DNA from 3 places in the Arthrobacter sp. S2(2024) genome. Region 2 is predicted to be linked to each of the others. Evidence: riboswitches for the same ligand, from Rfam matches in the RefSeq annotation. Region 2 holds a riboswitch; each other region holds the start of a gene.
What was found. A riboswitch is a leader RNA that binds a small molecule or an ion and turns the genes downstream of it on or off. The one in region 2 is predicted to bind cyclic di-AMP.
Positions count from the first base shown of each region.

Region 1: it holds a riboswitch for cyclic di-AMP, as region 2 does, so the genes downstream of both, VLA65_RS02620 (NlpC/P60 family protein) here and VLA65_RS09810 (hypothetical protein) in region 2, are expected to answer to the same signal.
Region 3: it holds a riboswitch for cyclic di-AMP, as region 2 does, so the genes downstream of both, VLA65_RS14025 (hypothetical protein) here and VLA65_RS09810 (hypothetical protein) in region 2, are expected to answer to the same signal.

Region 1 covers NZ_JAYKZI010000001.1:581,641-584,907, forward strand. Annotated here, with positions in the region: gene mobA (molybdenum cofactor guanylyltransferase) at 1-135, opposite strand, end outside; gene VLA65_RS02615 (HNH endonuclease) at 173-673, opposite strand; gene VLA65_RS02620 (NlpC/P60 family protein) at 923-1,687, opposite strand; cyclic di-AMP (ydaO/yuaA leader) riboswitch at 1,693-1,859, opposite strand; gene VLA65_RS02625 (M23 family metallopeptidase) at 2,005-2,823, opposite strand; cyclic di-AMP (ydaO/yuaA leader) riboswitch at 2,826-3,033, opposite strand; gene VLA65_RS02630 (metal-dependent transcriptional regulator) at 3,159-3,267, opposite strand, start outside.
Region 2 covers NZ_JAYKZI010000004.1:83,934-87,200, reverse strand. Annotated here, with positions in the region: gene VLA65_RS09815 (bifunctional glycosyltransferase family 2/GtrA family protein) at 1-1,206, opposite strand, end outside; gene VLA65_RS09810 (hypothetical protein) at 1,367-2,104, opposite strand; cyclic di-AMP (ydaO/yuaA leader) riboswitch at 2,107-2,280, opposite strand; gene VLA65_RS09805 (sensor histidine kinase) at 2,445-3,267, opposite strand, start outside.
Region 3 covers NZ_JAYKZI010000006.1:104,180-107,446, reverse strand. Annotated here, with positions in the region: gene VLA65_RS14035 (TetR/AcrR family transcriptional regulator) at 1-2, opposite strand, end outside; gene VLA65_RS14030 (flavin-containing monooxygenase) at 73-1,167, shown strand; cyclic di-AMP (ydaO/yuaA leader) riboswitch at 1,252-1,397, shown strand; gene VLA65_RS14025 (hypothetical protein) at 1,412-2,527, shown strand; gene VLA65_RS14020 (PucR family transcriptional regulator) at 2,686-3,267, opposite strand, start outside.

The sequences.
Region 1 (3,267 bases), on a different contig from region 2:
GACGCTTCCCGCACCGCGTGCGGCCGCCACGGCGCGCTCAAGGAGTGTGGCGCCGTCGTATCTCAACTGGGCTTTGGGCACGCCGCCGAGGCGGGAGGACTTGCCACCCGCCAATATCACCGCATCAAAGTCCACCCGCCCAGATTACCCGGGAAGCGGGCTCAATTCCGGTTCAGGCCGCCGACTCGGGCAGGAGGAAGGGATCCCATGCGGGCGCAGGTTTCTCAAGCTCCTTGATTTGCCAGATAGTCCCGGTGGGCGCCGCCGGAGTGAACCTCAGTTTCCAGCCCATCTCGGCTGGGGTGTGGTCACTCTTGGCGTTGTTGCAGCGCAAGCACGCTGCCACCAGGTTTTCCCAGGAATCCGCGCCGCCCCTGGATTTGGGGTGGACGTGGTCAATGGTGTGCGCTGCTTTCCCGCAGTAGGCGCAACGGTGACCGTCACGGCGCAAGACGCCGCGGCGTGTGACCGCCGTGATGGTGTTGTACCTTGGCCGGATGTAGCGATTGAGCAGAATCACGGAAGGACGTCCGAGAATCTCTTGTGGCCCGACGACAGGCTCGTCGCCTTCGGCCACTACGCTCGCTTTTCCGGTGAGCACAAGGACCAGCGCCCGGCGGAAGGTTACTACCGCCAGCGGTTCATATCCAGCATTCAGAACGAGTGTGCGCATGCACGTACCTCTTCACGGCCGCACCCGTCAGGGGCGCGAGGGCCGGCTGCCCTCTGCATGTACGGGCTGTGGATCGACAACCTAAGAGTAAACACCAGAAGGCCAGATCAACGAATCCATGCGGGGGTTCCAGCGCAGTGTCGGTCAAAGTTCATGTGCCGGACACGTAAGCGCACGCTCGTTAAAACAGGACATCCCCACCGGCGGACCAGCGGGGATGTTCCAGTGAAGCTATGTAACCGGGGCTATTTAGCCACCAACGCGGATGAAGACCGGGCCGGAGCCGACATTGACGCTGTAAAGGGCGGTGGTGCCACCGTTCCAGCCGCCGTGGACTGCCATGCCGTTGCCGACGTAAACAGCGATGTGGGCCATGCCCATGCCACCGTTCTGGTAGTAGACCAGGTCTCCCGGCTGCGCTTCAGCAGCGCTGACCGTACGGCCAAGGGAGAGGTAGTCTGCCGGCCAGCCGTGGAAGTTGATGCCAACAGCGGCCAGGGAGTTCGAGGCCAGGGCAGTGCAGTCCTGGGCAACGCCAAGCTGAGCGTAAGCTGCGGCAGCAATCGCTGCGCCCTTGCCGCTGGCAACCTTCGTGGCGGGCGAAACAGCAGCGGTCACAGAAAGCGTCGAGGAGCCGGTAGCGGCACCCGTGGCAGCCTGCGAAGCCGGAGCGGCTTCCTGGGTGGCAACCGGAGCTGCGACAACCGGAGCAGCTTCGGTGGAAACCACCGGGCGTTCGTACTTGATGGCGACGGAGGAGTCGGCCGAAATGCTGGCTTGGGCGATGGACTGGACTTCCAGGGCGGAGGTCGAAGTGGACTCGCGGGGAACGTTGGTTTCTGCAGCGTTGGCTGCGATACCGCTAGTGAGCACCAGACCGGAAGCAGCTGCGATAACGGCTGCCTGACGGCCTACGCCACCGGCGTTGCTGCCGACAGTCTTAGCGATAACGGCAAGCGAGTTGGTCTTGGTGACCGCGGCACGGTGGCGCGCAACAGTAGAGCGTGAAGACACGTTAAGAGGCCTCTCCCTATGCCCGCGAGGTAAGCTGTCGGATTCGGATGGGAGTCATCCGGCCACACTCCTCCCTCTCGGAAGTCGTGCGACTTAACCCCAAGGCCATCGGTGAAGATGACCAAAAGTGGGTCCCCCGCCTCTGCCAGACGATGTTTTGCGAACGGAACCTCGGGCAGTGGCAGAGCTAGGCAATCCACCCGAGTGCATCAACTCTCTAAAAGTTGATGCGAGTTAGACGGTACATGAGTTTTGGCTGAATGTCACATTCAGGTCACGGAGCGTGACAAGCATGCGAGAGACTTCCATCGGATCGGCTACAGCCAGCCCAGGGGGTCAACGACGTCGCCGTTGACCATGACTTCAAAGTGGAGGTGGCAGCCCGTGGAGGCGCCCGTAGTGCCGCTCAATGCGATGACATCGCCTCGGCCAACCGTTTGGCCCACCTGGACGTTGAACGACGACAAATGGTTGTACGTGGTTTCCAGGCCGTTGCCATGGTCCACCACAATGCGGTTTCCGCCGCCATACGGATGCCAGCCGGCGAAGGTGACCTTGCCGGCCGCGGCAGCATGGACCTGGGTGCCGCACTGGGCCACGAAGTCCTGGCCGCGGTGGAACTCCCCCAAACCGCCCGTGATGGGATTCACGCGGTAGCCGAAAGGCGAGGCCGTGGTCAGGGTGTCCAGGGGCGCCCCCAGGGTGCCCTTGGAGGACGAGGTCTTGATGGTGCCGACGGACTGTGCGCTCAAGAGCTGCTTGAGCTTGCTGTCCGGATCCGCAGTGGTTGACACTGCGGCACGGCTGAAGTCGATCGTGGCGCTTGCCGCGGCCGGAATCTCGGGCTGGGTGCCCACAGCCGAGGCGGCCTGGCTTGAATCCGCCGTGGCCGTCATGGCGCCGGTGCCCGGCATGGCGACTGTCAGGATGAGGCCCGTCGTGGCGAGGGCCACTCCGGCCTTCTGTCCCGCTCCGCTCGCGGCGGCGAATTCGGCCATCTGCCGCAAAGGACCCTTGCGGCGGCGAAGTTCGCGATGGGGATCGCGCGGCCGCTCGTGCTCGACGGCGCTTGTGCTCCGCAGCTCAGCAGTAGGACCGGACGCGCGCCTGCGGCCCCTGGTGTTCTGCGTGGTCAAGGTTTTCCTCTCTGGCAAGCCTGCGAAGTTAGCTGTCGGATTCGGGCCAGAGAGATCGTGGACCCGGTCCGCGCGAAGCGCACGAAACGCAAGGTACCCGGAGGGGCCTTGCGTTGTTTGCACTTCCGCTACGGACTTCACCCCAAGGCCGTCTTTCGACAGCCGATGGTGGTTCCTCCGTTTCTGCCAGTGAATGGACTAATCCACCTGATCCGCTGGCAGAACTCGGCTTCGGATCAGGTAACGCTTTGGTATCGGCGCCAGTATTTAACTATAGGGGATTAAGCCCCACGGTAATAATTTCGTTATCTTTGCGGGCGACCCCGCCGGGCCGGCTAGGCGACCGTGACAAACACGTGCGAGGCGACCTCAGGCGGCAGCTCCAGCGCGCCCTCGATATTGGGCACGCGAACGGAGATGTACTCCCCTACGCGCTCCAGGGAC
Region 2 (3,267 bases):
CGTCGTACTGTGCACCAAGGCGAGGGCCCCGGAGGTGAGTGCGAGGCCGATCCCGAAGACGATCAACCCCTCGAAGTGGTGCCGAACGGGATTGCCGCCCTGGATGCCGAAGGTGAAGCGACGGTTGGCGCCGGTGTTGGCGATGGCCGTGACGAGCAGCGCCAGGAAGTTCGCCAGCTGCGGGTCCATGAAGCCGCGGCAGAACAGGAAGATGAGCACATAGGCGAGGGTGGACGCAGCGCCGATCGCGGCGAACCGGACCAATTGCCCGAATAGGCTGCTGCGCGGGCTTTGCTCGGCGATTCGGGACGACGCCGGGAGCGGCCCGCGTGCAAGTGCCGCCCGCAGTTCCGGAATGGGGATGCGGCCCGAGACGAGATCCCGGGTGAGCCGGACCATGCCGCGGATGTCGGCGAGGGCGGTCCGCACCACGTCGACGCTGGAATTGGGATCGTCGATCCAGTCGACGGGAACTTCGTGGACCCGGAGGCCGCAGCGTTCGGCGAGGACCAGGAGTTCGGTGTCGAAGAACCACGAGTTATCCATGGTGTGCGGGAGGATCTGCTGGGCGACGTCTGCCCGGATCGCTTTGAAGCCGCACTGGGCATCGCTGAAGCGGGCACCCATGAACGAGTGCAGCATCAGGTTGTATCCGCGCGAAATGAACTCGCGTTTGGGGCCGCGGACGACCCGCGAGTTACGGGTCAGTCGGGTGCCGATGGCGAGGTCCGAATGGCCGGAGATCAGCGGCGCCAAAAGGGGCGCCAGTGCGGCGAGGTCAGTGGAAAGGTCAACGTCCATGTAAGCCAGAACGGGCGACGGCGATGCAAGCCACACCTTGCGAAGGGCGTTGCCGCGTCCCTTCTCGTCAAGGTGGACAACCGCGAGCTCAGGCAGTTCCCGGGCTACGCGCTCCGCGATTTTCAACGTGCCGTCCGTGCTCGCGTTGTCCGCCACGGTGATGCGGAAGCCATGCGGGAAGGATTCGCGCAAGTGGCCGTGAAGCCTGCGCAGGCACTCTTCGAGATCGCGTTCCTCGTTGAAGACGGGGATGGTGACGTCGAGGACGGGGATGGCGGTGTGGGTGTCCACGGGGGCGCGCCGCCCCGTGCCGCGCTGGATGGGAGTGCTGGGTTGGATGGGAAGGCCCGGCGGCACCACCGCGGGGTCCTTCAGGGTTCCGGAGGTGGATTCGATGAGCGTCATGTATCCAGAGTGCCGTTGCCGAATATGAAGGCTTTAGGCGGAACCTGTGACGTGGCTGTGGATGTGTGACCAGCGTGGCGCATCACTTGCCTGGCCAAGAAACGGAGAGGCCCGCCCCGGAAGGGACGGACCTCGACGTACTTTGTGGTTGGCTCTTGGCTTAGTACCAGTTGTGGGCCAAGTGGAAGGACCATGCCGCGGACGGCGATCCGTAGCGTTCCTTGATGTAGTTCAGGCCCCAGCGGATTTGCGTCTGGTAGTTGGTCTGCCAGTCGGCGCCTTCGGACGCCATCTTTTCGGCCGGCAGCGACTGCCCAATGCCGTAAGCGCCACTGGAGGCGTTGGTGGCAGTGGTGCGCCAATCCGATTCCTTGTTCCACAAGGTGATCAGGGCCGACATTTCGCCCTGGCCCCAACCGTAGGAGGGAAGGATGCTTGCGGCGTAGGCCTGGGCGCCGGAGGGATCATCGACGGCGACTGGTGCAGCCGGTGCCGCTGGAGCAGGGGGTGCAGCGGGTGCGGCCGGTGCGGCAGCCTGGGGCGCGACGGCGGCTGGAGCGGGCGCGGCCGCCTGGCTTGGCGTCGACGCAGTGCTCGGCTTGGGGATCGCGCTTGCGCTCGCCGACGGCGTGGCGGTGGCCGAAGGCGTGGCTGAGTGATCCACCGTGCGGGATTCGGACGTGCGGCTCATGTCCTGGGCGTTGATGGCTTGTCCGGCGGCCTGGGTGGCAGCGCCTGCGCCGAGGAACACGGCAACGACGCCGGCAACAACTGCCATGCGCTGGCCGGTGCCGAGGTTCGAGGCGGCTCGCCTCAGCGTGGAACGTGACTTGTTTCTCCGGGCAGGTTCGCCGCGGTGGCGCGCAACAGGGCGCGACTGATCCTTGGAATCAGACATGGTGATTGCCTCTCGACGCCTGCGGAGTTAGCTGTCGGATTCGGATGAGGTCATCCGGCCGTGGCCACAGCGGAACGTGGCGGCACGGCTTCACCCCTAGGGCTGGCTCAACATGAGCGCTTGCCCGGAGACCTGGGTCCCCCGTCTCTGCCTGGACTGTTGGGCACCGGGGAGTGGCAGAGCTCGGCGCCTACCCGGCGGTGGCCGGAATGATCCAGCGCACCTATTCGACGGTACAGGAGGATCCAGCTTAAGTCACATTTAGGTAACGGAGATCACGACGCCGGTGCGTCGACTTGCGCGCGCCGGGCACCGGCGTCGTACTCTTCTGGTTCGCCCGTCAGGCCGGGGCAGTCCTGAGCGCCGGGAGCCGCACCGCGAACTCCGTCCGGCCAGGCCGCGACGCCACTTCGACCGTGCCGCCGTGCGCCTGAACGATGGATTCCACAATGGACAAGCCGAGGCCGGAGGTGCCCTCGGAGCCGGACCGGGCGGCGTCGGCACGGGCAAAGCGGGAGAAGATCCTGCCCTGGAATTCAGGCGGGATGCCCGGGCCGTTGTCGGTCACGGTCACCACGGCGCTGCCATCGGCGGAGCGCATCACGCCCGTGACCACGGTGGTTCCCGCCTCGGTGTGCTTGCGGGCGTTGGAGAGCAGATTCGCCAAAACCTGGTGGAGTTGGGTGGTGTCGCCGCGGACCGTGAGGGGCTCATCCGGGAGCTTGAGTTGCCAGATGTGCTCGGGAGCCATGACTTTCTCGTCGCTGACGGTCTCGATCACCAACTGCGTGAGGTCCACATCGGTGAATTCCGGGGCCTTCCCTTCGTCCAACCGGGCCAAGAGAAGGAGGTCCTCCACGAGGGTGGTCATGCGTTCGGACTGGCTCTGCACCCGGCCCAGCGACTTGCGCCCGTCTTCGGTGAACGTCTCGGTCATGCGCAAGAGTTCGGTGTAGCCGCGGATGGCGGTCAGCGGAGTGCGTAGTTCGTGCGACGCATCCGCGACGAATTGGCGCACCTTGGTTTCGCTTTGCTGGCGGGCCTCGAGGGCGCTCGAGACGTTGTCCAGCATCAGGTTCAAAGCATGGCCGACGCTTCCCACTTCGGTGCTCGGATGGGCCGCCGACGCCGGAACACGCACCGCGAGGGCCACTTCACCGGCG
Region 3 (3,267 bases), on a different contig from region 2:
ACGAAAAAAGAATAGCATTCCAGTGACTGGAATGCTATTCTAATGACCTCGGACACCTCAGGAGGCTTCGCGATGGACAGCAATGAGGCAGTGAACACGGTAATTGTGGGCGCCGGGCAGGCGGGGCTCGCCACCGGATACCACCTGAAGAAACACCGGCAAGATTTCCTCATCCTGGACTCGCAGGCCCGCGTCGGCGACGTGTGGCGGAGCCGATGGGATTCCTTGCGCCTCTTCACCCCGGCGCAGCACGATTCCCTTCCCGGCCTGCCGTTTCCAGCCGCCCGAGGGACCTTTCCCGGCAAAGACGCCATGGCCGAATACCTCGAGAATTACGCCACGAACTGGGAACTCCCGGTAAGCCATGGCGCCCGCGTCGTCGGCATCGAGCGGGAGGACGGCCGGTTCCGGGTGCAGTCCAGCGCCGGGTCGATCCTGGCGAGAAACGTTGTTGTTGCCACGGGCCCGAATACACAGCCACGGGTCCCGGCGTTCGCCAGGGATCTCGATCCCGGCATCCACCAACTGCACGGAGCGAAATACGCCAACCCGGACTCAATTCCGCCCGGAGATGTCCTGGTGGTCGGCTCCGGCACCTCCGGCGTCGAAATCGCCTTGGAGCTCGCACTCACGCACCGCACCTACATCGCAGGAAACCCTCCGTTCCACATTCCAGGCCCCGTGACGCGATACGCCGGCGGGCTTTGGTGGCTCTTCATCCACAAGGTGCTGAACAGATCCACCCCTATCGGCCGCAAGGTCGCGCTCGGGTTCACCCAGCACGGCGCGCCACTGATCCGGACCTCAACGCGGGAGCTCGACGCCGCTGGAGTCACCCGCCTGCCACGCCTGAAGGGCACGCGCGATGGCCAACCCCTGACCGATGAAGGTCACGCGATACCGGTGTCCACGGTCATCTGGGCTACTGGTTACCAACCGGACTTTGGCTGGATCCAAGGACTTCCCACGGATGAGGACGGCTGGCCGCTCACCCTCCGGGGCGCCGTGGAACAACTCCCAGGACTGTTCTTTGTGGGCATGCCCTTCCAATACGGGTTGACCTCCGGCCTCGTGGGCGGGGTCGGCCGCGACGCCGAACACGTCGCGGGACTCATCGCCGGCCAGGCCGGGCAAAAACGGGTCACCGCGCCCGTTATTCAAATGTGACTTTGCATGCCGGCTGTTGTAACGTCGAGGGGCGACCCGGTCCCCAACCGGGCCGCTTCCGGGTTGACGCCGAGCTCTGCCGCAACCCGGAATCCGCCAGACCCGCGGCAGAGACGGGGGACCCAGAGTCTCCGGGCCTACTTCAGGCCCTTGGGGTGAAGCCGCCACGCGCGGCCGGACGGCCTCGTCCGAACCCGACAGCTAACCTCGAAGGCGTTGAGAGGCAATCACCATGTCCCCAACCATGGATCAGCCTCGCCGTGCCCAAGTGGCGGGCGAGAGCACCAAACCAACCGGACGTCGTCGGGCCACAGACAGCGAACCGTTCATCGCTGCGCCGGCTTCCGAACCTTTGAGTTCGACGGCGGCGCCCACCCCCACGGCAACACCGACGACGGCGGCACCCACCACGCGCGCGGCCGCCCGCGCAGCCGAACGGAAGCGGGCCTCAGAAGCCAGCGAAACTGCGGCCATTGAAACAGTGCCTGCCGCGGCGGCAGAACCTGCCACCGCGGCCGTACCGACTGTCGCTGCCGAGACCGCGGCTCCTGCGACAGCTGAGCCGGCCACCGCGGCCATACCGACGGTGTCTGCTGCGACCTTGGCTCGCGCGGCAGCAGAGTCGGCCAAAACCGAGAACGCAGCCACAACGGCACTTCCCGCGGCAACCCGCGCCGGCGCCGGTCCGGCGCCCCTTACCGGTTCCTCCTTCAGCCGTGAACCACACGCCGTCCTCAAGAAGGCCGCCGCCGTCCGGACGATGAGCAACCGAATGGCAGTGGTGACAGGTGCCCTAGGCATCTTGTTGGCCGCCGGCTCCCTGGGACAAGCCCTCGAGTTGCCCTTCTTCGGCCAGGAATCCCGCGCCCAGGACGCTGCCAGCGCAGACAGCCAGGACTCCACGCAATCCGGCGCTCCTTCCACGACGCCAAGCACCTCCCCCAGCGCTGCGGGATCACCTTCGGCAGCTACCCCGAGCGCCAAGTCCGGCCAGGCCGGGGACCCGGCGCAGCATTCGCCGCAAGGACCGGTAGCTGTGGAACCGTCGAGCGTCCCTGCACCGTCGATCTCCGTTCAGGTTCCGGCCCTCCCGTCAGCGCTGCCCCCAAGCCTCACCCCGGCGCCTGTTCCTTCCACCCCGGTTCCGGCTCAGCCTGCGCCGGCTCCCAGCCCCGGTCCGACCGGACCCGCTAGCCCAACCCCGACACCGGATCCGACGGATCCAGCGTCTCCGACTCCCGCACCCACAGGTTCTTGGAAGCCACGGACCCCGGCCAGCCCCACACCGACGCCACCGCCTACCCAACCGGGCGTCGATCTTGGGTCGATTCTGGACGCAGCAACCAAGGCACTGCAGTGAGGATGGGAGGGCATCGAGCATTTGCCGTCGAGTGGCACGGACGATGCTGCCGGAACACCCGGACGCAGATGATTCAGCACCGCCCGGACCGCTGGCGCTGCAGCCTTCAGTTGAGGCAGTTCAACAAGTAGGCCAGCGCGGTTTCCGGTACCTGCGCTTCAAATCCGCGGTCGGCCAGCCCAGCGGCGCGCCTTGAGCGTTGCGTGGAGTTCGAGCCGGGTGGCGCCATTCAGCGGATCCGCTCCGATAAGCTGGCGGACCCTGGCCAGTCGGTTGTAGATGCTGCTGCGGTGCAGGTGGAGCTTCGAGGCCACATCCTGAACGGAGCCGTCGCTGTCGTAAAGCAGTTCGAGCACGGGCAGCAGCTCGCCGTTGCGGTCGGCGTCCTCGATCTCCTGGAAGTGCACGGAACCCGAATCGTCCCAGCCCCCGGGCGCCTGTAGCCGTTCGAACAACTGGTAGATCCCGGCCGAGCGGCTGTCCACGAGCTCGCCGAGCGGAGGATCGACGGCGGCAGCCTGGGCCGCGAGCTTCGACTGCCGGTACGCCCGGCCCAGTTGGCGAATAGCCGCAAACGGCTCGCTGATGCCAAGAATGACGCGGTCCACTTTTCGGCCGGCGCGCTTGGCGAGTTCCAGCTGATAGTGGACCAGGACCTGGGCATGCTCTGCCCGTCCGCCCGTTTCGCGGAACAACAGGACCGAGTGCGTCTCAGTCCCGGCGCTGAAAAGCACGGAATC